Regions from separate parts of the Thermoanaerobacterium sp. R66 genome, predicted to be linked through region 4. Evidence: riboswitches for the same ligand, from Rfam matches in the RefSeq annotation. Region 4 holds a riboswitch; each other region holds the start of a gene.

Region 1 (3,138 bases), 2.2 Mb from region 4:
TGGTAACCTACTCCCAATTCTTTTGATATTTCAACGAGTGTTTTTCTTTCAAAAAAGTAAAGCAATATTATGTTTTTCTGCTTTGCGGTAAGGCCATTCAAAGCTTCCTTTAAATCATTTCTCATGATATCATTAAAAAATTTTTCTTCCGGAGTAAGTTCATCGGCTACCATCAAATCGATGATTTCATCTTCATCATCATCTGCCTTTGCATTCAAAGAGAGAAAAGATTTTTTCTTTCTGTAGGCATTTAAAAAGTAAAATTTAAGCTGCATACTTCCATATGCTATGAATTCTTTGCCTTTTTTCTCATCAAACTGATAGATAGCAGCAATAAGCACTTCTCTTCCGTCCTGAAGCATATCATCAAAACTGTCGTATGGAAACTTTTTTGCTAATTTTATCAAAAGAGGATGAAACTTTTTTAAAATCTCATAGACAGAATCTTTATCACCACTTTTAGCCTTAAAGCACAGTTCATTATAACTTATCATCTACTACACACCTCACATAAAGTGAGGACCGGTCCCTTTCAGTGCAGCACTGTGCTTTAATTATATTAAACGAACAAATGTTTTGGTAATTGCGAGTTATAAAAAGTCATCGCAGAAAATTTATAATAATCAGTTATTTGTGATATTACTTGTCAGCAAAACAAAGATTTCCATTTAAGACTTTATTGAATTTCTAAAAATAAAAGAGGCGCATATGTTAAATCAAAAAACATATACGCCTCTATATAGATGCTCTCTTTTAACCTTAATAATACCTTCTTGCACCAATATAATACGTCCTAAACCAACCGCTAAAATCCGCAATAGCAGCCTTACCAAGTGAATCGCTCATGTGTATTAAGCGGTTATCACCTATGTATATGCCTTCATGCGTAGGGCCACCGCCTGATGTAGAGAAAAACAATATATCGCCTGGCTGAAGATCAGATAAGCTTACAGCTCTACCACCTGCATACTGGTCATACGTAGTTCTACCAATGCTTTTTCCAGCCTGCCTAAACACGTATTGAACAAATCCAGAGCAATCAAAACCTGCAGGTGTAGTACCACCAAAAACATAGGGCACTCCAAGATATCTTTCTGCAATGCTTACTACGTCAAAATTTGATGGGCGCTCATAGCCACCCCTTGATGAAACGCCAGTTACAGTCGTCCTATTTAATACAGCCTCTGTAGCTGGTCCTACAATTCCATCCGGAGATAGTCCGTACCTTCTCTGCAGTGCGATCACTGCGTTCTTTGTCATACTACCAAATATTCCGTCAATACCACCTGTGCTATAGCCAAGCCTGTTTAACGTTTGCTGCAAGCTAACCACCGCTTGTCCTCTTGAACCATATTTCAAAAGCTCCATTGCAAATGCACTTGGCGCTTGCATAAGTGTTATTGACACTACTGCTGTTGCCACTATTTTTTTGTAATTCAACTCATTCATCCTCTCTTTATGCCTACGAGGTTAGTTGACGGGTTCGGTAAAGAGCAACCCTACCGCATACGCGGATTCACCCCAAAGATATCCCCCGCTCTTTCGATTAGGCATATTTTATTTTATTTTAATAAATTTAATAAAAAATTTATATTTTTAATAATTAATTAATATTATATAGGCAAATTGTATCAAAGTCAACCACATTCCATAAATTACCTGAAGATTGTGAGTTTCTCATGGTTATACTAATTAATGAATATTGAAAGAAGGTGAAAAAATGCGTTCAATGTGGAAAGGTGCCATTAGTTTCGGCCTTGTCAGCATCCCCATAAAACTGTATGCAGCCACAGAAGACAACTCTATACATTTTAGACAGCTTCACAAAGACTGCAAATCACCCATAAAATACGAGAAGATCTGCCCTGTGTGCAATAAAGAAGTTTCTGATGAAGAAATCGTAAAAGGTTACGAATATGAACCAGGAAAATTTGTCATCATAGATGAAGAAGACTTAGAGAGAATTCCAAAGTCAACAGTTAAAACGATAGATATTATCGATTTTACAGATTTAAGTCAAATAGATCCCATATATTTCGATAAGACATACTACATCGCACCAGATGAAATAGGTGCAAAACCATACGTACTTTTAAGAGATTCTATGAAGAAATTAAACCGTGTAGCAGTTGCAAGAGTCGTCATACGATCAAGACAAGATTTAGCCTGCATAAGAGTTTTCAATGACAACTATATGGTAATGGAAACAATGCACTTCCCTGATGAAATAAGAAGCACAAACGAACTTCCACCTATCCGTAATGTAGATCTTCACGAAAATGAGGTGAAAATGGCTATAAAGCTTGTAGATACTCTGACATCTGATTTTTCTCCCGAAAAGTACGATGACAACTACAGAAAAGCCCTGATCGAAATAATCGAGTCGAAAATTCAAGATAGAAAAATTGAAATACCTGAATCGCCAAAGGAAGAAAATGTCCTGGACCTTGTAAGCGCATTAAAAGCCAGCATCGAATCAGTAAAAGAAGAAAACACGGCAAAAAAATCAAAAAAGAAAAAAGGTGCATAAAGATGTCCCTGATGGATGAAAAAATCCCTCCTATGCTGGCTGTATCAGGAAATGTATTTGACGATCCAAATTGGGTATATGAAATCAAATGGGATGGTTCAAGGACAATAGCATTTCTTTCATCTTATACAAAACTTCAAGACCGAAGGCTTGTAGATATAAGCCACCAATTCCCAGAACTTATAGATGTAAATAAATGTCTAAAATCAAATGAAGCCATACTTGACGGCGAACTAATCGTTATAAAAGACAATAAACCAAGCTACAGAAACATAATGATGCGAAAACACCAGCAAAACAAACTAAAAATTGAACTTTTAAGTAAATCCAATCCCGCAATATTTATAACATGGGATGTAATATATGTTGATGGAAAAGAACTATTAAACTACCCACTTATTAAGCGCAAAGAAATCTTAAGTAAAATCGTCAGTGAAAGCAATCTAATAAGGATATCTGATTATATTTTTGAACACGGCAAAACTTTATTTGCGGAAACTGGTAAAAAACAATTGGAAGGAGTAATGGCTAAAAAGGCAGACTCAAAATATTACTTAGGAAAAAGAAGTAATCTATGGCAAAAATTCAAACATCACATAGTACTAAAC
Region 2 (3,138 bases), 1.3 Mb from region 4:
TGTCTTCACCGCATTTGATTGGTATACCATATGATAAAAATATAAATGCACCTACAAAAATAGAAAAAGATGAGACGCATATAGCATATATAAACAGAGAGTATACTTACGGGAATAAGTTTTTTTACATTCAGGTTTATGAAGATTTAAAAAATCAGTATTTTTTCTTAAAGCTTTTGTTTGTGATGATGGCTGTTTCCGATGTCATTGGAGTTTTGGTGTCTTTTTTTGCAGGATATTTTATAACAGGTAGAGCATTAAGGCCTGTTGATTATATGGTGAGAGAAGTTCATGCAATCGACGAGAAGAAATTAAATAAAAGATTGAGCGTTAACGGAAATAATGATGAACTGTCTAAGCTCGCTGCTACGTTTAATGACATGCTGGACAGGCTGGAAGACTATTTTAAAAGGCAGAATGCATTTATATCAAATGTTTCCCATGAGCTTAGGACACCTTTGTCTATCTTGAAAGGATATATAGAACTTATAGACAGGTGGGGGAAAGACAACAAAGATGTACTGGAAGAGTCTATAGGCGCTTTAAAAAAAGAAGAGCAAGAAATGGAGATATTGATTGAAAGGCTTTTGATGCTGGCAAGAGGAGATAACAAGACGCTTAATATAAATAAGAAATTATTTAATGTTTATGAATTGATTGCAGAAATAGTCAGGGATGCTAAAGTGATTTTCAATGAAAAAAGCATTGAAATTTTTTGCCATAAAAATTTGGAAGTGAATGCAGATAGGAATCTTATAAAGGAACTATTAAGAATAATTCTTGATAATGCGTTAAAATATACAGACATTGATGGCAATATAAAAATTTATGCAGAAGAAGTAGATAAAAATGTAGCCGTAATAATTAAAGACGATGGCATTGGAATACCTGAAGAAGAGATTCCTTATGTATTTGACAGATTTTATAGGGTTGACAAGGCAAGAAGTAAAGAAACTGGTGGAATGGGTTTAGGACTATCTATTGCAAAGCTTATTGTTGAGCTGCACGGTGGGAGTATTGAAGTGAAAAGCAAATTAAATGAAGGATCTGAATTTAAAATAACAATCCCGAAAATTTGATATATGGGATTGTTATTTTATTTTTAGTGACATACTACACAATATATGGTATAATATATTTATAAATTCACTATATATTGGAGGGTATAAAATGCAAAAAGAAGCGACGAAAAATCAGCAGATGGAAGTAAAAAATTCTTCTAAAGAATATACATGCCCTGATTGTGGTGCACAGTTAGTTCCTGAAAGCGGATGTATTTACTGCCCATTTTGTGGTTACAGTGAATGCCACTAATTGCCTATATTCCCATCAGTTTAATATGGACATATACAATCATTCCCCTTATAATTAAAGTAAAATATGCCGAATCCCCGAAAAGGGGTACGGGGGATCTTTTTTTGGGGTGAATCCACTCATGTGGTAGGGCGTCCCTTTGCCCGAACCCGTCAACTAACCTCGGAGGCAAAAGGGGGATTTTTATGTTAAAAAAATGTATTAAGGTAAAGCCTCTCATTGCATCATTAGCAGCGGCTCTTTTATTTTCTCAGACGGCATTTGCGGCAACGTATACTGTAAAACCTGGTGATAGCCTATACAAGATAGGCTTAAATTATGGCACAACATACAATCAAATAATGAAGCTTAACAATCTCAGTGATACAGTAATATATCCGGGGCAAGTATTAGTTGTACCTGGCAGTGACAACACATATACAGTCCAGAAAGGCGATAGTTTATACTTAATTGCCATGAAGTATGGTACTACTGTAGATGCTTTAAAAAATGTAAATGGTTTAACAGGCGATATGATTTATCCAGGGCAAGTTTTTGTCATACCAACATCGACGTCTGGTACACCATCAACTTCTTCAAGTATAAGAAGCGATGTAACTGCAAACAGAGGTTCTATCCAAAGAGGTGTTATTTCATACACAAATGCTGATTTGGATCTTCTATCAAGGCTTATAAATGCGGAAGCTGGTGGTGAACCATATCAAGCTAAAGTTGCTGTCGGTGCCGTGATAGTGAATAGGGTAAAAAGTGGTATATTCCCTAACACAATACAAGGCGTAATATACCAAGTCGATAGCAACGGTTACTATCAATTTACACCTGTTGAAAATGGCTGGATAAATTTACCTGCCACACCAGACTCAATAAGTGCTGCAAGGGATGCCTTAAACGGTGTAGATCCTACAAACGGTGCACTTTATTACTTTGACACCAGCAATACCAATCAGTGGCTTTGGTCGTTGCCAGTTGCACTAAAAGTAGGCAATATGGTATTTTCTTATGCGAGATAAAAATGATTGTTAATGAGAGGCTAAGAGGAGCAAAATGGATACCGAAAGGTATCCATTTTGCTTTCTATAGAGTTTTTGCTTCGTACAAAGTGATAAAGCCAAATATTATAAAAATGATGGCTGATATGTAATGCAAAAGTTTTGTTGGCAATTTCTTACCTAAATAAACTCCCAATACGATTCCAATGACATCAGCTATGAAAATTCCTGCAGTAGCACCTAATAAAACAAATACAGGATTTTTGTATGTGGCAGTAAGCGCTAGTGTCGAAAGCTGTGTCTTATCTCCAAATTCCGAAATAAAATATGTACTTATTATGGTGAAAACTGGACCGTATTTGGATTTTCTGATTTTTTCATGTCCTTCATGGCCATTTTTTAATGTGATCAATCCAAAAATTAAAAAAGATATGGCAGCCAATAGCTTCACGTATTTTATCGGTATGTACTCTGTAATAAATGAGCCAAACAAAACTGCAATACCCATATTTAAAAGGGCAGCGATTAATATGCTAATTAAGACAGTTCTGGCTTTTATAAATGTGGCAAATGCCATAGCCATAAACTGTGACTTGTCGCCCATTTCAGATGCAAAGACGAGAATAAAAGACGATATTAAAGCATTCATCAAATCTGCCTCCTTGTAATTAGTATGCCAAAAAAATAAAACCTATTACATAATATGTGCAACATATTACGTAAAGGTCTCATTCTTTAAGGCAAAGCCAGGTTAAAACCAGCATGTTGACTTTGCCACATATTTATATATGTGAACTACTCCCCTTTACATAGACTATATAATATTTTTAAAAGA
Region 3 (3,138 bases), 1.8 Mb from region 4:
GCTTGCATTAAGCGGTGCAGATGCATTTGGCGTTGGCAGCTATATATCAGATGCATCTCCTATAGACATGACGATGGATATTAAAGAAGTAGAAGGAGAACCTATTGCAAAAAGAGGCCGAATTCCTGGAAGGATAGAGAATGCAAAATTAAAAAGGATAATATAGACAGGCATGAATTCATATTTGTCTATATAATACTTACTGAATCGCAATTTATGCAAAAAGGTATTGACACAAACAAAAAAACATTATATAATGACTAATGTGCTGACGATATTGTGACGCGGGGGTGGCGGAATAGGCAGACGCGTACGTTTGAGGGGCGTATGGAGTTTTCCGTGCGGGTTCAAGTCCCGCCCTCCGCACCAAAATGAAAATAAATATTTTACATAAAAAAAGCCTTTCAAAAGGCTTTTTTTAATGCCATTTTACCATTATAATTGACATGAATACAATCGCAACAATCGTCGTTGTCGTTATAAAGATCGATGCCAGTTTGGTGTTTAGATTTCTCTCATCAGAATATATGACTGCTACAAGCGCTGTCGGCATGATGGTCCCTAACATTATAGCTTTAATTGTCATCGATGCAGTATTGAAAAACATAGGCAAGACAAAAAACAGTGCTATGCCTGGCGCATATTTTATGGCAAGTCCTTTAACTAGTGATAAAATTTCATCCTTTTCTAAATTAAAATCAAGAAAATACCCTATTACAAACAAAGCTAATGTTGTATTCGGCATCGAAATTTGCTCTGCCAGGTTGACGATTAAACTTGGGAATTTAACACCCATGACATTCAAAAGGAAGGCTATTATATAAGTGTCAAAAGGTACAAAGTACAAGATCTTTTTAAATACTTTTTTCAGATCTAATTTATCACTCTGAGAAAATGCGTATGCAGCGATATATGCGATTCCAAAGACATTAAATGAATTTCCCATGTCAAACATTGCGATGTGCAAAAGACCATTGTTGCCATAGATTTGTTGGACAAACGGGAAAGCAAAAAGACCTATGTTGTATCCGCAGAGAGATATGATCAAAGTACCTTTTGTTTCTCTTTTTAAATTTGCGTTTCTAAAGGCTAAAAAGCCTATAATAAAAGTGATGAAACCAAAAGCAAAGCCTGATAATGTCAAAACGAATAAGTTTGTATTTACTTTTGTAGTCAAGAAAACTTTTGCGATGCTGGCAGGCAATGTTATGTAGATTATAAAACTATTCAGGACTTTTCCTGTTTCCGCAGGTAAAAATTTCATTTTCTTTACTGCGTAACCAAAAAATATTATGATGATGCTTATTGCGATTTTTTGAAGTATGACTATTTGGCTCATTTATATCCTCCTTTTCGTACATCAAGTAAAATTATACTACAATAAGCCGCTTGTTTATAGAGATTGTAACAAATTTATAAATTTTTTATAAAATATATTAAGAGTTTATTAAAAAAATCTTAAAAAATTATTATGAAAACATTGACTTTATTAATCGTTTTTGATAAAATAAAAGAAACTTGTACATATTAGCAATCTTGCCGAATCCTATTTAGGTACGGAGGATTTTTCATGTTTGGGGTTAATCTGCCATATGCAGTAGGGGTACCTTCTATCCCGCACCCGTCAACTAACTCCGGAGGCAAAAGGAAGGAGATTAGCTATGAATAGCAAATTAGGTAAATTTATTTTTGGTGTATCCGTTTTCGGTATGACGATGGTGGGTTCTTCGATGCTTACACATATTTATGCAGCAGATCTGGGAAGTGGCGTTGTCATTGGAAACGGTGTAAATGTCAGAAATGGCGGAAGCTTGTCGTCAAAGGTTATTACACAGTTAAACTATAGCGATGTGGTTACAGTGATTGGACAGGATAATGGCTGGTACAACATAAAGCTTTCAGATGGAACTGTAGGCTGGATATACGGCAAGTACCTTTCATTAAGGTCTTCAAGTACGGTGTCAAGGGGTGATGTTGATAGAAGCATTGCCTCGAGGCTTATTGACTTTGGAAAAGAGTTTTTAGGAACGAGGTATGTTTACGGTGGTGAATCTCCATCGGGTTTTGATTGTTCCGGTTTTACTCAATACGTCTTTAAAAGCGTCGGAATTACTTTGCCGAGGGTAGCTGATGATCAAGCTACAGTAGGTACGTACGTTGACAAAGCTAATTTGCAGCCTGGAGATTTGGTGTTTTTTAAGACATTAGGGAGCAGCATAATAAACCATGCTGGGATATACATAGGAAATGGACAGTTTATGCACGCTTCATCTGGTGCTGGAAAAGTCATGATAAGCTCTTTGTATGAAGACTACTACAGCGCTCATTATGCTACAGCCAGAAGAGTTATACAGTAAATATGCATAAAGACAAAAAGGCACTTTCATGTGTCTTTTTTTGATGCATTTTTAGGTGATATTTATAGTTTGTTGACTATTTAAGCATATTAATATATCATTATATATTGTATAAAATTTGCATTTGTATGGAAGGAGTTAACCTAAATGGGGTTTGTAAGGGACGATATAAGGAATGTAGCTATAATAGCGCATGTTGATCATGGGAAAACAACTTTAGTAGATGGAATGCTTAAGCAAAGTGGCATTTTTAGACAGAATGAGAAAGTCGAAGAAAGAGTAATGGATTCAAATGAATTGGAAAGAGAAAGAGGAATAACTATTCTTTCGAAGAATACTGCCATAAGGTACAATGGTGTAAAGATAAACATAGTCGATACGCCTGGACATGCTGATTTTGGCGGCGAGGTAGAACGGGTACTAAAAATGGTTGATGGTGTATTATTGCTTGTAGATGCTTTCGAAGGACCAATGCCTCAGACCAGATTTGTATTAAGCAAGGCTTTAGAGCTTAATTTAAAACCTATAGTAGTTGTGAACAAAATCGATAGACCTGATGCAAGGCCAGAGGAAGTCATCGATGAAGTCCTTGATCTTTTTATTGAATTGGGTGCTGATGATGATCAGATTGATTTTCCTGTAGTATATGCTTCTGCCAGAGAAGGCATTGCTAAGTTAAGTTTAAAGGATGAATCAGTAGATTTGCGTCCTCTTTTTGATACTATCTTAAAAGAGATTCCGGCGCCAGAAGGTAATATAGATGATCCACTGCAGCTTATTG
Region 4 (3,138 bases):
AGCGATGCTTTATACTTTTTATCAAAAAAGTGCTCTTGCGTATTTTGGTCAGGGGCTATAGATATCACATCGAGAATTTTTTCTTCCGCAATCCTCCTTACACCTTCAAGTGTATCTGTATACGAAGGCAACCCAAAGTGATGCCTTATTATAGGATATGGATAGCTTTTCTCAATCCTTTCAACCACATCTTTACCATATTCTATTTCGCTATGTGAAGCTTTCTCTCCTCTTAGGTATGAAATTGTGTACTCATCACCAAAAGTTCCATCAAAAATTTCCTCAAATATTCCTGACTCTTTTGCAACTAAGCAATTGGGCTCTGTGCCTCCAAATATCCATCTAATATTGCTTAAACCATATTTTCGTATTTTATCTTTAAGCTCATTCAATATGATTTTCAGCGTTTCTGGAGTCAGTCTATAACTTACACCTACTATATCAGGTTTCTTTAAACGCACTGTATCTACCAACTTATCAATAGATGTAGCAGGACCTAAAAAATCCACTTTATACCCTTCCTGCTCTGCCATATTTAAAAATCTATATACTCCCGCAACATGGACGTCATTTTCTATAGAAGCTGCAATAATATATTTTTTCATGCGACAGTGATCTCCTCCTTTAACCCCTCTATCATTTCCTTTATTTCTTCTACGCTTTTTCCTTCCAATCCTAGTTTTCCTACTGTGCGCCCGATTTTCCAGTAGTTCACCTCATGCATACACGATGCTAAATGAATTATGGAATCTATAGTATGAGTAGGAATGCCTAATTGTTTGCCAATCGATGAAATAGGCACCAAACTCATTGGCACATCTTCAAAAATGTACCTACAATTAAGATTTTTTGGCGCAAGCAAGCCTCTATAAGCATCTGTCTTTTGAATCGCATCATACAGATTGTCTGCAATAACGCCGTATGCATCTTTAAGCCAATCAAGCGCTGTAACAGCATTGACACCTAAAGCGTGGGCAACTGCTATTCTCTCCCTGTCCATTCTCTCCAATATTTTAGCCACCGACGGCGATATACCTTCAAGATAATATTGAAAATCACCTTCTGTAGTCTCTATTCTTGCAGAGTTCAAAAGTGTAGGCGCTGGATGAAAGATAGAACCTATATTATTTAAACTAGTCTCTAAAACATTTTCAGCAGGTACTATCTGCGAATAAGCCAATCTCAATAAATCAACAACATAATCAGCCTTCCAAGCCGGTATAGATGCCAGTGAAACCACATCTTTTATCCTGAAAATTTTTGAAATGCCATTATTCGATCTGCAAGCATATATAAACGTATCAGTCTCTGCTACTACCACATTTATATCGTCTCTAATTTTAACAATGTTATAAAACTCTATAGCGCCAAAAGTTCTTCCCGGATTCAAAACTATTATCTGATCATTTCTCAAGTGTGGTAACATTTCATAAGCTATGTCACTGTGGCCAGACGCAGGAACTGTCACCATGATTATGTCTGCATCTTTTATAGCGTCTTCCATATCGTCAGTGACCATATTAAGCTTTGCAAATCCATCTACAACTCCTTCAAGATGAATGCCACCATTATTTAAGATAGAAGCTAATTTTTCACGAGATCTGTTGTACAAATTGACTGTAAAACCCATCAGCGAAAGATGTGCCGCCATCGCCTGCCCACCATTGCCGGCACCAATGACAGAAAAAATAGGTAATCTCATTTAAAAACCTCCTTCTATTTTAGGGTATTAAAAAAGCCATAGAGAAAATCTATAGCTGAAACCCGGTAACTAATAGAAGGTAGTTGTACCGAATATATTCATGCTACTTCCTCCTCTTTCAACGCTTACGAGGTTAGCTGACGGGTTAGGGTCGAAAGATAACCCCTCCATACAAATGGATTCACCCCAAAATTGGTTTCCCCGTTTCATACGAATTCAGCGTTATAGCATATTATTAAATTAATTAAATTATACCATAGCAAAATTCCATTTGCAAATATATTAAAAAAATGTAAATTTTGTAACAAAACTGTGTCTAAATTTATAAACACTCTGGTTGCAGTGGGCGGTTATTTTTCTGGTGAACCTACTCCATCCTATAGAGGGTGGAGCTTCCTACTTCATAGACCGTTGCCTACTGCTATTCACAGTAGGTCTTACACAATCTCCATAGGCGTAACTTCGGGAGGAACCTTCCCTACAAAATTATTACTCTTATACTGCTATGACTAATTGTTTTAATCCTTCATACAGCACATTTATCGCTGCATTTACATCTCTGTCTATCTCTAATCCGCACTCGCATTTGTGTATTCTTACTGATAAGTCTTTTTCTACTATTTTCCCGCATCTTGAACATCTTTGTGATGTATATGCTGGATCTACTTTTACGAAGATTTTTCCCTCTTTTTCTGCTTTATACTGGAGATATTTGTCTAACATTCCCCATCCTGCATTTGCTATCGATTTTGCAAGTTTATGATTTTTCATCATATTTTTTACTTGCAAATCTTCAACGCATATGATGTCATTATGTTTTACTATGTTATAGCTTATCTTATGTAGATAGTCCCTTCTTTGATTCGCTATTTTTTCATGAAGTTTCGCTAATCTTTTCTTTTGCTTTTCTCTGTTTTTGCTTCCTTTCTTTTTTCTTGATAATTGTCTTTGCAGTCTTTTTAGTTTCTTCTCTGATTTTTGTAGCCATTTAGGATTTGAGTATAACTCTCCATCTGATGTTGCAGCTATTGAGTTTATTCCTTTGTCTACTCCTATTGCTTTTTCTCTTATGACTGTTTTTTCTTTTTCTTCTTCTACTTCAACTGACAGATTTATATACCACTTTCCTGCATGGTATTTTATGTTTATTGTTTTGACTTTTGTTGGATCAAAGTTTCTATGTGCTTTGATTTTTATATGCCCTATATTTTTTATGTATACATATCCTTCTTTCCCAAAGTTTCTTTTTGTTTCGCATTGTGGAAGTGTTATTGATGTGTAGTGATATTTATCTTTGAATTTAGGATATTTGGCTCTTTTGTCAAAGAAGTTTTTATATGCTCTATCTAATCTTCTCAACACATCCTGTAATATTTGCGACTGTACTAATTTGTATTCTGGATGTTCTTTTTTATATTTTGGAAGCATGTTCTGCT

What was found. Region 4 has a riboswitch for cyclic di-AMP ahead of JJQ93_RS11550 (NAD/NADP-dependent octopine/nopaline dehydrogenase family protein). Riboswitches for the same ligand answer to the same signal wherever they lie in the genome.
Region 1: it holds a riboswitch for cyclic di-AMP, as region 4 does, so the genes downstream of both, JJQ93_RS00560 (C40 family peptidase) here and JJQ93_RS11550 (NAD/NADP-dependent octopine/nopaline dehydrogenase family protein) in region 4, are expected to answer to the same signal.
Region 2: it holds a riboswitch for cyclic di-AMP, as region 4 does, so the genes downstream of both, JJQ93_RS04810 (cell wall hydrolase) here and JJQ93_RS11550 (NAD/NADP-dependent octopine/nopaline dehydrogenase family protein) in region 4, are expected to answer to the same signal.
Region 3: it holds a riboswitch for cyclic di-AMP, as region 4 does, so the genes downstream of both, JJQ93_RS02250 (C40 family peptidase) here and JJQ93_RS11550 (NAD/NADP-dependent octopine/nopaline dehydrogenase family protein) in region 4, are expected to answer to the same signal.

The regions. Positions count from the first base shown of each region.
Region 1 covers NZ_JAEUWW010000001.1:128,703-131,840, reverse strand. The annotation lists gene JJQ93_RS00565 (sigma-70 family RNA polymerase sigma factor) at 1-494, opposite strand, end outside; gene JJQ93_RS00560 (C40 family peptidase) at 760-1,449, opposite strand; cyclic di-AMP (ydaO/yuaA leader) riboswitch at 1,446-1,563, opposite strand; gene ku (non-homologous end joining protein Ku) at 1,721-2,530, shown strand; gene JJQ93_RS00550 (ATP-dependent DNA ligase) at 2,533-3,138, shown strand, end outside.
Region 2 covers NZ_JAEUWW010000001.1:965,123-968,260, reverse strand. The annotation lists gene JJQ93_RS04820 (sensor histidine kinase) at 1-1,079, shown strand, start outside; gene JJQ93_RS04815 (hypothetical protein) at 1,171-1,314, shown strand; cyclic di-AMP (ydaO/yuaA leader) riboswitch at 1,372-1,500, shown strand; gene JJQ93_RS04810 (cell wall hydrolase) at 1,500-2,324, shown strand; gene JJQ93_RS04805 (TMEM165/GDT1 family protein) at 2,389-2,952, opposite strand.
Region 3 covers NZ_JAEUWW010000001.1:492,926-496,063, forward strand. The annotation lists gene JJQ93_RS02235 (nicotinate phosphoribosyltransferase) at 1-166, shown strand, start outside; tRNA gene JJQ93_RS02240 (tRNA-Leu) at 285-369, shown strand; gene JJQ93_RS02245 (AEC family transporter) at 419-1,339, opposite strand; cyclic di-AMP (ydaO/yuaA leader) riboswitch at 1,528-1,658, shown strand; gene JJQ93_RS02250 (C40 family peptidase) at 1,662-2,357, shown strand; gene typA (translational GTPase TypA) at 2,505-3,138, shown strand, end outside.
Region 4 covers NZ_JAEUWW010000001.1:2,308,181-2,311,318, reverse strand. The annotation lists gene JJQ93_RS11555 (cobalamin B12-binding domain-containing protein) at 1-605, opposite strand, end outside; gene JJQ93_RS11550 (NAD/NADP-dependent octopine/nopaline dehydrogenase family protein) at 602-1,702, opposite strand; cyclic di-AMP (ydaO/yuaA leader) riboswitch at 1,811-1,934, opposite strand; gene JJQ93_RS11545 (RNA-guided endonuclease InsQ/TnpB family protein) at 2,198-3,138, opposite strand, start outside.